DNA from 3 places in the Pantoea sp. X-Soil-YNGN-785 genome. Region 3 is predicted to be linked to each of the others. Evidence: predicted binding sites of a transcription regulator. Region 3 holds the regulator's gene; each other region holds the start of a gene.

Region 1 (5,580 bases), 470 kb from region 3:
GCACGCGTAATTCCAGATTCTGGTGGGTTGCGGCGATAATACGTACATCCACTTTCACTGGCGCATAACCACCAACGCGATAGAACTGGCCATCGGCCAGCACGCGCAGCAGACGGGTCTGCACATCCAGCGGCATATCACCGATCTCATCCAGAAACAGCGTGCCGCCATCCGCCTGCTCAAAACGGCCCTGACGGATCTGGTTGGCGCCGGTAAAGGCACCTTTCTCGTGACCGAACAGTTCGGATTCAATCAAATCTTTGGGAATCGCCGCCATGTTAAGCGCGATGAAAGGCGCTTTGGTACGCGGACTATGGCGATGCAGCGCATGAGCTACCAGCTCTTTACCGGTTCCTGACTCACCGTTGATCAGCACACTGATCGACGAGCGCGATAACCGGCCGATGATACGAAACACATCCTGCATCGCTGGCGCTTCACCAATGATATCGGTGGTGGGTCCGCTGACCGGCTGATTTCGCGGCTGCTGCTGTTCCTGATAGTGACTGATGGCTCGCTCGACCAGCGCCACCGCTTCGTCAATATCAAACGGTTTAGGCAGGTAATCAAAGGCACCCTGCTGATAGGCGCTGACAGCGGCGTCCAGATCCGAATGCGCCGTCATTATGATGACCGGAAGCATCGGATGACGCTGCTTAATCTGTTTCAGCAGCGCCAGGCCATCCATACCGGGCATGCGAATATCTGACAGTAAAACGTCCGGGGTCTTGGTTGAGAGGGCATCCAGCACCTCGCTTGCGCTGTCAAAGGTCGCACAGCTCAAACCGGCTCCAGTGAGCGCGCGTTCAAGCACCCAGCGGATGGAGCTATCGTCATCGACGATCCAGACTATCCCTCGTTGCATAGAAACCTCACTGGCGAATAGGCAGGTAAACCGAAAATTCGGTGTGTCCCGGCCAACTGTTAAATTCTATTTTTCCTGAATGTTGATCAATCAGGCTACGGGCGATGGAGAGGCCTAAACCGGTTCCGCCTTCACGTCCGCTGACCATCGGATAAAACAGCGTATCCTGCAGCTGGGCCGGAATGCCGGGGCCATCATCTTCAATATCAATACGTGCCACCAGGCGATAACGCGTGCCGTGCAGCGTCAACTGGAAAGCAGTGCGGGTGCGGATAACAATGGTGCCACCGTCGTCGCCCAGCGCCTGAAGTGCGTTGCGAACTACGTTAAGCAGCACCTGTTCAATCTGGTCGGGGTCATGCGGCAGTTCCGGCAGGCTGGGGTCGTAATCCCTGACCAGCGAAACATTCTCCGGCAGCTCCATCGACACCAGATTGACCACCCGTTCGGCCACCTGATGAATGCTCTGCGTGATGTGCATGCCTGGCTGCTGCGGTCCTAACAGACGATCTACCAGATTTCGCAACCGGTCGGCCTGTTCAATAATCACTTTGGTGTATTCATTCAGTGACGGATCGGGCAGGGCGCGGGATAGAAGCTGTGCCGCGCCGCGTAATCCGCCCAGCGGATTTTTAATCTCATGGGCCAGACCGCGAACCAGATCGCGAGCGGCGACCTGCTGCGCGTGCTGTAACTGCTCCTGACTGAGGCGACGCTGATTATCCATCGGCGCCATTTCCATCAGGATTAAGCCATCGGGTAACCGCTGGGCGGTCAGCGACATAATATGTGCGCGACCATCTACCACCAGCGTGACCTCACTGTCAGTAAATCCCTGGCCAGCCTCAAGACTCTCGCGCATCACCTCAATATTCAGCGAAAAGTAGCCGGTTAATTCCGGTAATGGTGTGCCGAACAATTTGCGTGAGCTTTGCGCCAGTAATTGCTGCGCCGCCGGATTGGCGTAATGAATAACCAGATCGTTATCCACTAACAAAATACTGTTGATTAACGCGTTGAGAATCTGCCCTGCATCGGGCAGAGAGCCAGTTGCCATACAACGTTCCTCTGCACCAGTCAGGTGCATTTTAGTCTTTAAGCCGAAAAGAGGGCGAATGAACGGTGAATTCGCGGAGAAAAAAGCCCATCCGAAGATGGGCTAAAAGTTTCCACGGCAACAAAAACGTCTGACCAGTTAAACGCTGTAGTAAAGCTCGAACTCAACCGGGTGTGGCGTCATGCGAACGCGATCCATCTCTGCTTTACGCAGTTCGATGTAAGCATCGATCGATTCGTCTGTGAATACACCGCCACGGGTCAGGAACTCGCGGTCTTCGTTCAGTGCATTCAGCGCTTCTTCCAGTGAGCCTGCAACTTTTGGAATCTCAGCTTCTTCTTCCGGTGGCAGGTCATACAGGTTCTTATCCATCGCGTCACCAGGATGGATTTTGTTGATGATGCCATCCAGGCCAGCCATCAGCAGCGCGGTGAACGCCAGGTATGGGTTAGCGGCTGGATCCGGGAAGCGCGCTTCGATACGACGGGCTTTCGGGCTGGCAACAACCGGGATACGGATTGAGGCAGAACGGTTACGGGCAGAGTAAGCCAGCATAACTGGTGCTTCATAACCCGGGACCAGACGCTTGTAAGAGTTGGTTGTCGGGTTCGCCAGGGCGTTGATCGCTTTCGCGTGCTTAATGATACCGCCGATGTAGAACAGCGCCATTTCAGACAGGCCGCCGTACTTATCGCCGGCAAACAGGTTCTGGCCACCTTTAGAGAGTGACATGTGGCAGTGCATGCCTGAACCGTTGTCGCCAAACATTGGCTTCGGCATAAAGGTCGCCGTTTTGCCGTAAGCGTGCGCAACGTTGTGAACGACATATTTGTAGATCTGAATTTCGTCCGCTTTTTTGGTCATAGTATTGAAGCGGGTTGCCACTTCGTTCTGACCTGCGGTCGCCACTTCGTGGTGATGCGCTTCAACAACCAGACCCATCTGCTCCATGGTCAGACACATGGCAGAACGGATGTCCTGTGATGAGTCAACCGGTGGAACCGGGAAGTAGCCGCCTTTCAGACCCGGACGGTGACCTTTGTTACCGCCTTCGTACTCTTTACCGGTGTTCCATGCCGCTTCGATATCGTCGATAGCCACATGTGAGCCGGACGTTGATGAACCGAAACGGATGTCATCGAACAGGAAGAATTCGGGTTCTGGTCCAAACAGCACGGTGTCCGCGATGCCGGAAGAGCGCAGGTAATCTTCAGCGCGCTTGGCGATAGAGCGTGGATCGCGATCGTAGCCCTGCATGGTGCCTGGCTCAAGAATGTCACAACGGATGATCAGCGTAGAATCTTCGAAGAAAGGATCCATGACTGCCGTAGTGGCGTCAGGCATCAGCACCATGTCTGATTCGTTAATGCCTTTCCAGCCGCCAATAGACGAACCATCGAACATTTTGCCTTCTTCGAAGAAGTCAGCGTTAACCTGGTGAGCAGGGATCGTAACGTGCTGTTCTTTACCTTTGGTATCGGTAAAACGCAGGTCAACAAACTTAACTTCATGCTCGTTCATCATCGAGAGAACGTGTTCAGCGGACATACTCAACTCTCCTGGAAATGGTCTTTCATTATCTACATGGCGAGGAAACGTCGTTTCCGGAATCCATTGCGGGAAAACACCTCCCTGACCAACTTCACCCGGCACGCTCTTCAACCGACATCTGTCTGGCGTTTACGCTTGATTTAGATAAAGCGAATTCTGTGCCAACTTTTTTGATGTTGCTTAAATCGCCTTGTGATGCACCTTTTTGTCATAAAGCGCCTGCACCACGATGGTCTTAGTGCACCAATGTGGTGCTTAATGGTGATTTATTGGCACTATTTTGGTGCGCAGGACCAACTTAGTGCATTTTCTGCACCGGGAACAGGGCAAATTTGCGCCGATGCAATAAACTTTCAGTGAAAAGTGTGATCCTGTTCAGTCTTCCGCTTAATCCGTGTACAATACCGCGCTATTTCTAATGCCTGAGGCAAAGCTGTGATCGAAAATTTGCGTAACATCGCCATCATCGCGCACGTTGACCATGGAAAGACCACCCTGGTTGACAAACTGCTGCAACAATCCGGTACTTTTGATGCCCGTACCGAAGCAACCGAGCGCGTGATGGACTCCAATGATTTGGAGAAAGAGCGTGGGATTACCATCCTCGCAAAAAACACCGCCATTAAGTGGAATGACTACCGTATCAACATCGTTGATACCCCAGGACATGCCGACTTCGGTGGTGAAGTTGAGCGCGTCATGTCCATGGTGGACTCGGTGCTGCTGGTTGTAGATGCGATGGATGGCCCTATGCCGCAAACCCGCTTCGTGACCAAAAAAGCGTTCGCGCATGGTCTGAAGCCGATTGTGGTTATCAACAAAGTAGACCGCCCTGGTGCGCGTCCGGATTGGGTTGTGGATCAGGTATTTGACCTGTTCGTAAACCTGGATGCCACTGACGAGCAGCTCGACTTCCCTATCATTTTCGCCTCTGCGCTGAATGGTATTGCGGGTCTTGAGCACACCGACATGGCTGACGATATGACCCCGCTGTATCAGGCTATCGTTGATCACGTTGCGCCTCCGCAGGTTGAGGCTGATGCCCCACTGCAGATGCAAATCTCTCAGCTGGACTACAACAACTACCTGGGCGTGATCGGCATCGGCCGTATCAAGCGCGGTAAAGTTAAGCCTAACCAGCAAGTCACTATCATCGATAGCGAAGGCAAAACCCGTAACGCTAAAGTCGGTAAAGTCCTGACTCATCTGGGTCTTGAGCGTATCGATAGCGATCTGGCAGAAGCGGGCGATATCATTGCTATCACCGGTCTGGGCGAGCTGAACATCTCCGACACTATCTGTGACACGCAGAATGTGGAAGCGCTGCCAGCACTGAGCGTCGATGAACCAACTGTAACCATGTTCTTTAACGTCAACACCTCACCGTTCTGCGGTAAAGAAGGTAAGTACGTGACTTCACGTCAGATCCTTGAGCGTCTGAACAAAGAACTGGTTCACAACGTAGCACTGCGTGTTGAAGAAACTGAAGATTCTGACGCCTTCCGCGTATCAGGTCGTGGTGAACTTCACCTGTCAGTCCTGATCGAAAACATGCGTCGTGAAGGTTTCGAGCTGGCGGTATCCCGTCCGAAAGTTATCTTCCGTGAAATCGATGGCCGTAAACAAGAGCCATTTGAGAACGTTACGCTGGATATCGAAGAGACGCATCAGGGTTCCGTTATGCAAGCCATGGGTGAGCGTAAAGGCGATCTGAAAAACATGGATCCGGATGGCAAAGGCCGCGTACGTCTCGACTACGTCATCCCAAGCCGTGGCCTGATTGGCTTCCGTAACGAATTCATGACCATGACGTCCGGTACCGGTCTGCTCTACTCTACCTTCAGCCACTACGACGATATTCGTCCAGGCGAAGTGGGCCAGCGTCAGAACGGCGTACTGATCTCTAACGGTCAGGGTAAAGCCGTCGCGTTCGCCCTGTTCGGTCTGCAGGATCGCGGTAAGCTGTTCCTGGGTCACGGTGCAGAAGTCTATGAAGGCCAGATCATCGGTATTCACAGCCGTTCTAACGACCTGACCGTAAACTGTCTGACCGGTAAGAAGCTGACCAACATGCGTGCTTCCGGTACTGATGAAGCAACGACGCTGG
Region 2 (5,580 bases), 1.3 Mb from region 3:
ACGTACATATCCGCGTATCGGGATGGTTTCGGAGAAGGAGCATTTGAAGGCAATGGTTTGAATAGGTGCGACGACAAAAAAGTGGTTAAGCAGAGCAAAGCGTAATTATGGAGACAGACAATGACCTCGATAAGTGAACCGGTAGTAATAGCGAAACATAGCAAGTGGGTACAGCTTCTGCTTGGATTACTTTGCATGGCAGCCATTTCCAGCCCGCAATATGTCTGGACGCTGTTGACCAAACCGATGATTGCTAAACTCGGCGTCGGGCTGGCGGAACTTCAGGTCACATTCTCGCTGCTGATTATTCTGCAGACCTTTTTCTCACCTTTTCAGGGTCGGCTGGTCGAGCGCTTTGGACCACGTCTGCTGATCTCCATCGGTACACTGATGGCGGGTTTCAGCTGGGTGATCGCTGCCCGGGTCAACAGCCTGACCTCACTGTATCTGGCCTATGGCTGCCTTGGCGGACTGGGGACGGGTATTGTTTACATCGGCGTGGTGGGGCTGGTGATGAAGTGGTTTCCACAGCAGCGCGGCTTTGCCGCCGGAACCGTGGCGGCGGGCTACGGCATGGGGGCCATTTTCACCACCTTCCCGATTTCTATTTCTCTTAATAGCTACGGGCTGGAACAGACGATGACGACATTTGGACTCATCTTCGCCGCTGCGGGTCTTCTCGCCAGCCAGAACCTGAGACTGCCTGAAACCAGCAGGATGATACCGGTCAGCAAAACACCGTCTCCCGTGCTGGGCCAGCGCCAGTTTAAATCCGGGGAAATGCTGCGCCAGCCGTTGTTCTGGCTGATGTTCATGATGATGACCATGATGTCGACTTCAGGGCTGATGGTGACTTCGCAGATGGCGATTTTTGCCGAAGACTTCGGCATCAGCAAGGCGGTAATTTTCGGTATGGCCGCCCTTCCGCTTGCGCTGACCATTGATCGTTTCACTAACGGATTAACGCGTCCCCTATTTGGTTTTATTTCTGACCGCTACGGCCGCGAAAATACCATGTTTATTGCCTTCGCGCTGGAAGGTGTAGCGATGACGCTGTGGCTTGCCTGCCGCGAAGATCCGTTGCTCTTCGTACTGCTTTCAGGCGTTGTGTTCTTTGGCTGGGGCGAAATCTTCTCACTGTTCCCCTCCACACTGACTGACACCTTTGGCAGTGAAAATGCTTCAGCGAACTATGGCTGGCTCTATATCTCGCAGGGTATCGGCGCAATTTTTGGTGGTCCGCTGGCGGCGCTGATGTATCAGCACACCCATAACTGGCACCTGGTCTCTGGCTGCGCGATTACCTTCGACTTCATCACCGCTGGTCTGGCGTTGTGGGTTCTCAAGCCCTGGCGTGCGCGATTTATGCAGGCGCAAGATACTCTTTCACGCTGATTATCAGGTAGTGAATAAAGCGCTTAAAACAGCGTCCCCCGACTGCGTGTATTGCCATTGAAAATACTTCGCCTGTCAGAACTCCGGGCGCATCGTTAAGACTCTGTTCGATAGCGGAGACAGTGACCATCCGCTGATCTTCATTCTCTTCTCTCCGTGAATTAAAACGCCCCGGCAGTCGGGGCAAAGTCCCTTTTATTTTGTCCAGTAAGTGCCGGTCGGTTCGACGGCAAGGAACGGTTTATAGTTTTTTTGTGTTTGCTACGCATCGGGATCGGCAAACTTCTGCAGATAAAACATCCTGGCGAAGAACTGCACGGCCAGCACGTTACAGGGGAAATGGTACCAGATGCCAAAACTGCGACCGGCTTCAACCGCTTTCAGCGTGCTGATGCCTTTACGCGCCAGTGCGGCTTCAGGCTGGCACTCGCCTGTTCTGCAGTAGTCTGCGCGCCCAGCACTTAACCGGCGGGTAGCGGATCGCCCGCTTTCGGCGTCCTGGCGCCGCTGACCAGATAGACATCCGGCTACGCGGCGATAACTTTTTCCAGATTCACCAGCCCGAGCACACCCGGCAGCTCGATAAAATCCCCCATTTTACCGTTACCGTCTGAGCGACAGCATTCATGGGCTAAAGACGCCTTAACCATGACCGTTTTTTCACCACGAAAGACTAAGCGCCATATTAAGACATTGCTGCTCTGCGCCTGCACCAAAAAAGTGCTTTAACCCTTGCACTATCACGGCGTTGCACCGTTCCGCTTCTTCTGAGGCTGGCACACTTTATGCTTGGATAGAGTGACAGCCTTTAACGTCTGCGAGGTGACGATGCTGAATATCAATCTCTCCGCTTCACCCTTTTTTGATGAGATGCTTCTGGCTGAAGGTGAACACCGTGACCACTACGCCGCCTACTGGCAATGGCTGCAGCAGGCCGATCACCAGGCGGTACAGCGCAAGCGGGAAGAAGCCGCCCTCCTGTTTCACCGGGTAGGGATTACCTTCAATGTCTACGATGACGATAATGGCGCTGAACGGTTGATCCCGTTCGACAGCGTGCCACGTATTATCCCGGCCGCCGAGTGGGCCATGCTCGATGCCGGCATTCGTCAGCGTGTGCAGGCGCTCAATGCCTTTCTCTACGATATCTACCATGAACAACATATTCTGAAAGCGGGCGTCATTCCGGCAGAACAGGTTCTGGCTAACGAACAGTATCAGCCCTGTATGCAGGGTGTTGATCTCCACCGTAACATCTACGCACACATTATCGGCGTGGATATGGTGCGCAACAGTGATGGCGAATATTACGTCCTGGAAGATAACCTGCGTACCCCCTCCGGCGTCTCCTATATGCTGGAGAACCGTAAGATGATGATGCGGCTCTATCCGGAACTGTTTGCACAGCAACGCATTGCGCCCGTAGAACGCTACCCATCGCATCTGCTGCAAACGCTGCGCGAAAGCTCACCCGTCAACGATCCCACCGTGGTAGTATTGACTCCAGGCCGCTTTAACAGCGCTTACTTCGAACACAGCTTCCTGGCTCAGCAAATGGGCGTGGAACTGGTTGAAAGCGCCGATCTGTTCGTGAAGGATGGCATGCTGTTCATGCGCACGACGGCCGGGCCATGCAGAGTACATGTGATCTATCGTCGGGTTGACGACGCCTTCCTCGATCCGCTGGCATTCCGCCCGGACTCCATGCTCGGCGTACCAGGACTGCTGTCAGTTTATCGGGCTGGCAATGTTGTCCTGGCAAATGCCATCGGCACGGGTGTGGCTGATGACAAATCTATCTACCCCTACGTACCGGATATGGTGCGCTTTTATCTGCAGGAAAAACCGATCCTCAACAACGTCCCAACCTGGCAGTGCAGGCATAAAAATGAGCTGTCGTATGTGCTGGCAAACCTCGAAAAAATGGTGGTGAAAGAAGTTCACGGCGCTGGCGGTTACGGCATGTTGATTGGCCCCGCCGCGAGCAAAGCTGAGCTCGCCCACTTCCGTGACCTGTTGCTGGCGCGTCCGCAGAATTACATCGCGCAAAACACGCTGGCATTGTCCACCTGTCCCACGTTTGTCAACGACGGCCTGGCACCACGTCATATCGATCTCCGGCCCTTTGCGCTCAGTGGCGCGGAGATCCGGCTGGTGCCTGGCGGGCTTACCCGCGTCGCGTTGACGGAAGGATCGCTGGTCGTCAATTCATCTCAGGGCGGCGGAACCAAGGACACCTGGGTACTGGAGGATGATCTATGCTGAGCCGGACAGCCAGTGAACTCTATTGGATGGCCCGCTATCTGGAGCGGGCAGAAAATATCGCCCGGGTGCTGGACGTCACCAACAAGCTGTCGATGATGCCAATCCGTAACGGGGGTACGCATGATCTGCTGGTACCGCTCAATCTGACCAGCACCAGCGGGCTGTATGCTGAGACCTACCCGACACTGACAATGCCCAATCTGGTCAGTTTTTTCGCCCTGGATAACCGGAATCACAGCAGCATCTTCAGTTGCCTGCAGATGGGCTGGAACAATGCGCATGCGGTGCGTGGCAGTCTGTCATCCGAAGTATGGGAGTGTATCAATGCCACCTGGATCGGGATGAAATCGATACGCCGTCAGGGCATCGGCTCAGACGGTGCCGACGCCTTCTTTGACTGGGTGAAAGAGCGCTCTCATCTGTTCCGCGGTGCCATGTTCGGTACCCTGCTCCGCAGCGATGCGATGCACTTTATCCGTCTTGGGACGCTGCTGGAACGGGCTGATGGCACCGCCCGTCTGCTGGAGGTGAAAAACCGACTGATGGACATTGATGACGATCCGGTGCGCGAATATTACCGCATGGACACACTGCTGCAGGCAGTAAGTGCGCGCGAAGCCTACCATAGTATTTATAAGCAGCCCCTGAGCCGGGAGACTATCGCCGAACTGATGATCCTGCGCAACGAGCTGCCGCGTTCGTTGCTGGCGTGTATCAACGATATGGTTCAGCAACTGGAGCTGATTGGGGGCCGTGCAAATCCGCCACGCCGCCTGGCGCACATCCTGCACGCCGAGCTGCGCTTCAGTTCCATGAAAGACCTGAACAGAATCGGGCTGAACAACTGGCTGGAAGCCTTTCTCGCCCAGGTCAACGAGATCGCCGAAAGTATTCATCACACGTATCTGGAGGCGCAATGAAACTTAGCATTGAGCACAACACGCACTATCGCTACGACCAGGCAGTGCAACGGAGTATTCAGTACCTGCGTCTGACGCCTCAGGAATCGCCTCATCAACGCATACTTTCCTGGCAACTGACCTTGCCGGAGAAGGCGGTCTGCACCACGGATGCCTTCGGCAACATCATGCATGTGCTGACACTCGATGAACCGCATGAGTCCATCACCATTCAGGCACATGGCGTGGTAGAGATTGAACACGGCATTGAAGATCAGGCTCAGGGACATCTATCGCCGCTGGTTTTCCTGCGCCACAGTCCGCTGACCCAGCCCGATGCGGCGATTCAGGCGTTTGCCCTGCGTTATCATCAGCCTCAGGCGATACTGGCCGCCCTGGAAAACCTGATGGGAGACCTGCTGCTCAGGATGCCTTACACCCCAGGTTCTACCCTTGTGACCGACAGTGCCGCGGAGGCTTTCGCCGCCAGTACCGGCGTCTGCCAGGATCATACGCATGTCTTTCTGAGCTGCTGTCGTAGCCTGAATATACCGGCCCGCTACGTCAGCGGTTACCTGCACAGCAAAGATTCTACCCATGTCGCGACCCATGCCTGGGCCGAAGTCTGGGTGGAAGATCGCTGGCACTGCTTTGACGTCACCAACAATACTCGCATGCCTGATCAACATCTTAAGCTTGCCGTCGGCATTGATTACCTGGATGCCTGTCCGGTGCGCGGTTTACGGATTGGCGGTGGATACGAAGATATGTGCGCGATTGCTGCCGTACAAATGATGTAAATCGCGACTTGCTGATGGTGAAAACTTCATGCACGCTGATGGCGTGCAAATCTTTTTTTGAAGGAAGTATGGTATGACCTATTGTGTGGCCATGCGCCTGTCATCCGGGCTGGTCTTTGCATCCGATTCACGGACTAATGCTGGCGTGGATCATATTTCCACCTTCCGTAAACTGCACGTGTTTCATCAGGACGGCGATCGTACGCTGGTGCTTCAGACTG
Region 3 (5,580 bases):
ATTTCTCGGATGACGAGCTGAGCTGGTTCGACAATCCGGTAATGACCACCTTTGATGAGAATAAAATTCCTACCTGGACGTTACGCGCAGATAAAGCAAAGCTCACCAAAGATCGTATGCTTTATCTGTATGGCCATGTTGAGCTGAATACGCTGACGCAGGATTCCCAGCTTGAGCGGATCAAAACCGATAATGCACAGATTAACCTTGTCACTCAGGACGTTACCTCTGATGACCAGGTGACATTGTATGGCCGCAGCTTTAACTCCACCGGCATGAAAATGCGCGGCAATTTACGGACAAAAAACGCCGAGTTAATCGAGAAGGTCAAAACCTCTTATGAAATTCAAAATGAACAAAAATAGCCTGAAGATTTTACTGGCCAGCATGTTACTGGCAACCAGCGTTCCGGCGCTGGCCCTGACCGGTGACTCGGACAAACCCGTCAATATTGACTCGCAGAATCAGGCGCTGGATTTGCAGGGCAATGTCGCGACCTTTACCGGCAATGTCATCGTGACGCAGGGCTCTATCAAAATCACGGCCGATAAAGTCGTGGTGACCCGTCCGGGCGGCGACAGCAAGAAAACCATCGTTGACGCCTACGGTAATCCCGCCACTTTCTATCAGATGCAGGACAGCGGCAAGCCGGTTCAGGGCCATGCCGCTAAACTGCACTACGAACTGGCCAACGATTTCGTTGAACTGACCGGCAATGCGTTCATAGAGCAGCAGGACAGCAACATCAAAGGCGATCGTATTACCTATCTGGTGAAAGAGCAGAAAATGCAGGCTTACAGTCAGGGCCAGAACAAGCGCGTCACGACCGTACTGGTGCCGTCGCAACTTCAGGATAAAGGTTCGTCCAACAGCGGAAAGAAGAGTAACTGATAGCTATGGCCACATTAATCGCAGAAAACCTGGCGAAGGCATATAAAGGCCGTCGCGTGGTAGAAGATGTCAGCCTGCAGGTAAAATCCGGCGAGATTGTCGGCCTGCTGGGTCCGAACGGAGCCGGTAAAACCACCACCTTTTACATGGTGGTGGGCATTGTGCCGCGTGACGCTGGCCGCATTGTCATTGATGATGAAGACATCAGTATCCTGCCGCTGCATGCGCGTGCGCGTCGCGGCATCGGTTATCTGCCGCAGGAGGCATCGATCTTCCGTCGCCTCAGCGTCTACGATAACCTGATGGCGGTACTGCAGATCCGTGATGACCTCACCGAAGAGCAACGCCAGGATCGCGCCCGTGAGCTGATGGAAGAGTTCCACATCGAGCACCTGCGTGACAGCATGGGTCAGGCACTGTCGGGTGGTGAACGACGTCGTGTTGAGATTGCCCGCGCGCTGGCTGCCAATCCTAAGTTTATTCTGCTGGATGAACCTTTTGCCGGTGTTGACCCTATTTCCGTTATCGACATCAAGAAGATCATTGAGCATCTGCGTGACAGCGGCCTCGGCGTTTTGATTACCGACCATAACGTGCGCGAAACGTTAGCGGTCTGTGAGCGGGCCTATATCGTCAGCCAGGGCCACCTGATTGCGCATGGTACACCCAATGAAATTCTTGCGGATGAGCAGGTTAAGCGGGTTTATTTGGGTGAAGAGTTCAGACTCTGATAAGGTGTCGTTAATACCGATGTTTACCTGGGAACTACCATCCTGTCTATGAAGCAAGGTTTACAACTCAGGTTCAGCCAACAGCTGGCAATGACTCCACAATTGCAGCAGGCGATTCGTCTGCTGCAACTCTCCACGCTTGAACTCCAGCAGGAGTTACAGCTTGCACTGGAAAGTAATCCCCTGCTTGAGCAGACCGATCTGCATGACGAGATTGACTCCCGGGAATCGTCAGAAGCCGAAGCGCTGGATACCCGTGAAGCGCTTGAGCAGAAAGAGATGCCTGATGAGCTGCCGCTGGATGCCACCTGGGATGAAATCTACACCGCTGGCACCCCTTCCGGCACCGGTACCGATTATCAGGATGATGAGTTGCCGGTCTATCAGGGCGAAACCACGCAGTCACTGCAGGATTACCTGATGTGGCAGGTCGAATTGACGCCTTTCAGCGATACCGACCGCGCGATTGCGACCTCTATCGTCGATGCTATCGATGACACCGGATATCTCACCGTCTCGCTTGAGGAGATCCTCGACAGCATCGGCAATGATGAGCTTGAAGCGGATGAGGTTGAGGCGGTGCTGAAACGCATCCAGCGCTTTGACCCGATCGGTGTGGGCGCACGCGATTTGCGTGACTGTCTGCTGGTTCAGCTCTCCCAGTATGCGCCAGAAACGCCGATGCTGACTGAAGCACGCCTGATTGTCAGCGAACATCTCGACCTGCTGGCCAATCACGACTTCCGTAGCCTGATGCGCGTCACGCGCCTCAAAGAAGAGGTGCTGAAAGAGGCGATGCTGCTGATTCAGTCGCTGGACCCGCGGCCGGGTCAGTCCATCAACACCGGCGAGCCGGAATATGTTATCCCCGATGTGCTGGTGCGTAAGGTCGGCAACCGCTGGACGGTTGAGCTCAATGCCGACAGCGTGCCTCGTCTGAAAATCAACCAGCACTATGCGGCAATGGGCGGTGCAACGCGCAATGACAGCGACAGCCAGTTCATTCGCAGTAATCTGCAGGAAGCGCGCTGGCTGATTAAGAGTCTGGAAAGCCGCAATGACACGCTGCTTAAAGTCACGCGCTGTATTGTTGAGCAGCAGCAGGCGTTCTTTGAGCAGGGTGAAGAATTTATGCGTCCGATGGTGCTGGCCGATATCGCCCAGGCTGTTGAGATGCACGAATCGACCATTTCCCGTGTGACCACGCAGAAGTATCTGCACAGCCCGCGTGGCATTTTTGAACTGAAGTACTTTTTCTCCAGCCACGTTAATACGGAAGGTGGCGGTGAAGCCTCCTCTACCGCGATCCGTGCTCTGGTGAAGAAATTAATTTCGGCGGAAAATCCAGCCAAACCCTTGAGCGACAGTAAACTGACCTCCATGTTATCTGATCAGGGGATCATGGTGGCACGGCGTACCGTCGCCAAATATCGTGAGTCTTTATCCATCCCGCCATCGAACCAGCGTAAACAGCTGGTTTGAAAGAAATGAGAAGGAAGACCTATGCAGCTGAACCTGACCGGGCAACATGTTGAAATCACGCCACCTTTACGTGAATTCGTCAGCGGTAAATTTGCCAAACTGGAACACTATTTTGAACATATCAATCAGGTCTATATTGTCCTGAAGGTTGAGAAAGTCACGCAGGTGGCTGACGCAACACTCCACGTGAACGGTGGCGAGCTGCACGCCACGTCGGAAGCGGAAGATATGTATGCGGCAATTGACGGGCTGATCGATAAACTGGCCCGTCAGCTGACAAAACACAAAGATAAACTGAAAAAACACTAACCTTCACGCTAGCTACGCGCGCCTGCCGCGCAGAGCCGACAGGATGGGGCGGATAATCCGCCCCGTTTTGTCATCTGAGCAAGCGCCGTTTGTCGCACATATCAGCGCGCTGGTGGTGAATGGCCTGGTGAACACGCAAGTGAAACGATAATGAACAACGACCTTACACTGGAATTGAGCACAGTGCTTTCGCCAGACTGCACCCGCAGCGGCGTACACTGCCAGAGCAAAAAACGTGCGCTGGAAATCATCAGCGAACTGGCCGCTAAGCAGCTCAACCTGCCGCACCAGACGCTTTTCGAAGCGATTCTGACCCGCGAACGCATGGGCAGTACCGGTATTGGTAACGGAATAGCCATTCCTCACGGCAAGCTGGAAGAGGATACGCTGCGTGCGGTTGGGGTATTTATCAGCCTCGAGCAGCCGATTGCGTTTGATGCCGTCGACAACCAGCCGGTCGACCTACTGTTTGCATTGCTGGTTCCGGCTGACCAGTGCAAAACACACCTGCACACCCTTTCACTGGTGGCAAAACGTCTGGCAGATAAAACGGTTTGCCGTCGCCTGCGTGCTGCGCAGAGTGATGAAGAACTCTATGCCATTATTACGGAAGTCCAGACAGAGCAGTAACGCGTCTTTACCGGCCCGGTGCCGGTTTTAAAACGGGAGAGAAGGTCATGGTGCTGATGATCGTTAGCGGTCGTTCAGGCTCGGGGAAGTCAGTGGCGCTCCGTGCGCTGGAAGATATGGGATTCTACTGCGTTGATAACCTGCCGGTCGTGCTGCTGCCTGAATTGGCCAATTCGCTGGCGGAACGCAATATTTCGGCGGCGGTCAGCATCGACGTGCGTAACATGCCTGAATCCCCGGAAATTTTTGAAACCGCGCTGAATAATCTGCCTGACACATTTTCACCTCAGCTGCTGTTTCTCGACGCCGATCGCAATACCCTGATTCGTCGTTACAGCGATACGCGCCGTCTGCATCCCCTCTCCAGCAAAAATCTGTCGCTGGAGAGCGCTATCGATGAAGAGAGCGATCTGCTGGAGCCGCTGCGTTCGCGTGCCGATTTGATCATCGACACCTCAGAGATGTCGGTACATGAGCTGGCCGAGATGCTGCGTACCCGTCTGCTGGGCAAGCGTGAACGCGAACTGACCATGGTGTTTGAATCCTTTGGCTTCAAACATGGCATCCCGATTGACGCTGATTATGTCTTTGACGTGCGCTTTCTGCCTAATCCCCACTGGGATCCTAAGCTGCGCCCGATGACCGGCCTTGATCGTCCGGTGGCGGCCTTCCTTGACCGCCACACTGAAGTGCACAACTTTATCTACCAGACACGCAGCTATCTTGAACTCTGGCTGCCGATGCTGGAGACCAACAACCGTAGCTATCTTACCGTGGCGATTGGCTGTACTGGTGGCAAACACCGCTCAGTTTATATTGCAGAACAGCTGGCGGATTACTTCCGTTCGCGCGGTAAGAATGTACAGTCACGCCATCGCACGCTGGAAAAGCGCAAATCATGACCGTCAGACAAACTGTAGAAATCAAAAATAAGCTGGGCATGCATGCCCGTCCGGCAATGAAGTTGTTTGAGCTGGTGCAGAGCTTCGATGCCGAAGTGTTGCTGCGCAACGAAGCGGGCACAGAAGCCGAAGCCAGCAGCGTAATTGCGCTGCTGATGCTCGACTCGGCTAAAGGCGGACACATAGAGATTGAAGCCAGCGGTCCGGAGGAGATCCCGGCGCTGGCAGCGGTCATTGAGCTGTTTGAAGCAGGCTTTGATGAAGACTAAGTCTTAGTCGAGCTTATTACGCTGCAGGAAGCCTTCCCCGCCAAGCTGGCGCATCTGACGCATTATCCACTGCTGTCGCTCTCTGACGTAGCCTGAAGGCGCAGCCGCACGATAACGGATAGGATTAGGCAGAACGGCCGCCAGTAAGGCGGCATCGGCAGCGGTAAGCCGGCTGGCTGGCTTGTGGAAGTAGCGCTGTGAAGCTGCTTCAACGCCAAAGATACCCGGTCCAAACTCTGCAATATTAAGATAGACGGTCAGAATACGTCGTTTCGTCCAGACTGTCTCAATACCTACTGTCAGCCCCGCTTCCAGACCTTTGCGCACCCAGCTGCGGCCATCCCACAGAAACAGATTCTTTGCTGT

The links. Region 3 encodes sigma-54, which starts transcription at its own class of promoters, with help from an activator protein. Its sites were predicted from a motif close to GTTGGCACANNTTTCGCTNT; they were not measured.
Region 1: the regulator sigma-54 is predicted to act here: its motif matches at 3,620-3,639, upstream of glnA (glutamate--ammonia ligase).
Region 2: the regulator sigma-54 is predicted to act here: its motif matches at 2,168-2,187, upstream of AC6I8E_RS14195 (circularly permuted type 2 ATP-grasp protein).

What each region holds. Positions count from the first base shown of each region.
Region 1 covers NZ_AP035942.1:3,931,271-3,936,850, reverse strand. Annotated here, with positions in the region: gene glnG (nitrogen regulation protein NR(I)) at 1-865, opposite strand, end outside; gene glnL (nitrogen regulation protein NR(II)) at 873-1,922, opposite strand; gene glnA (glutamate--ammonia ligase) at 2,061-3,470, opposite strand; gene typA (ribosome-dependent GTPase TypA) at 3,909-5,580, shown strand, end outside.
Region 2 covers NZ_AP035942.1:3,059,470-3,065,049, forward strand. Annotated here, with positions in the region: gene oxlT (oxalate/formate MFS antiporter) at 121-1,395, shown strand; gene AC6I8E_RS14190 (hypothetical protein) at 1,923-2,045, opposite strand; gene AC6I8E_RS14195 (circularly permuted type 2 ATP-grasp protein) at 2,224-3,660, shown strand; gene AC6I8E_RS14200 (alpha-E domain-containing protein) at 3,654-4,580, shown strand; gene AC6I8E_RS14205 (transglutaminase family protein) at 4,577-5,359, shown strand; gene AC6I8E_RS14210 (proteasome-type protease) at 5,433-5,580, shown strand, end outside.
Region 3 covers NZ_AP035942.1:428,647-434,226, reverse strand. Annotated here, with positions in the region: gene lptC (LPS export ABC transporter periplasmic protein LptC) at 1-365, shown strand, start outside; gene lptA (lipopolysaccharide ABC transporter substrate-binding protein LptA) at 340-891, shown strand; gene lptB (LPS export ABC transporter ATP-binding protein) at 897-1,622, shown strand; gene rpoN (RNA polymerase factor sigma-54) at 1,671-3,104, shown strand; gene hpf (ribosome hibernation promoting factor) at 3,126-3,413, shown strand; gene ptsN (PTS IIA-like nitrogen regulatory protein PtsN) at 3,564-4,043, shown strand; gene rapZ (RNase adapter RapZ) at 4,091-4,945, shown strand; gene npr (PTS phosphocarrier protein NPr) at 4,942-5,214, shown strand; gene mtgA (monofunctional biosynthetic peptidoglycan transglycosylase) at 5,218-5,580, opposite strand, start outside.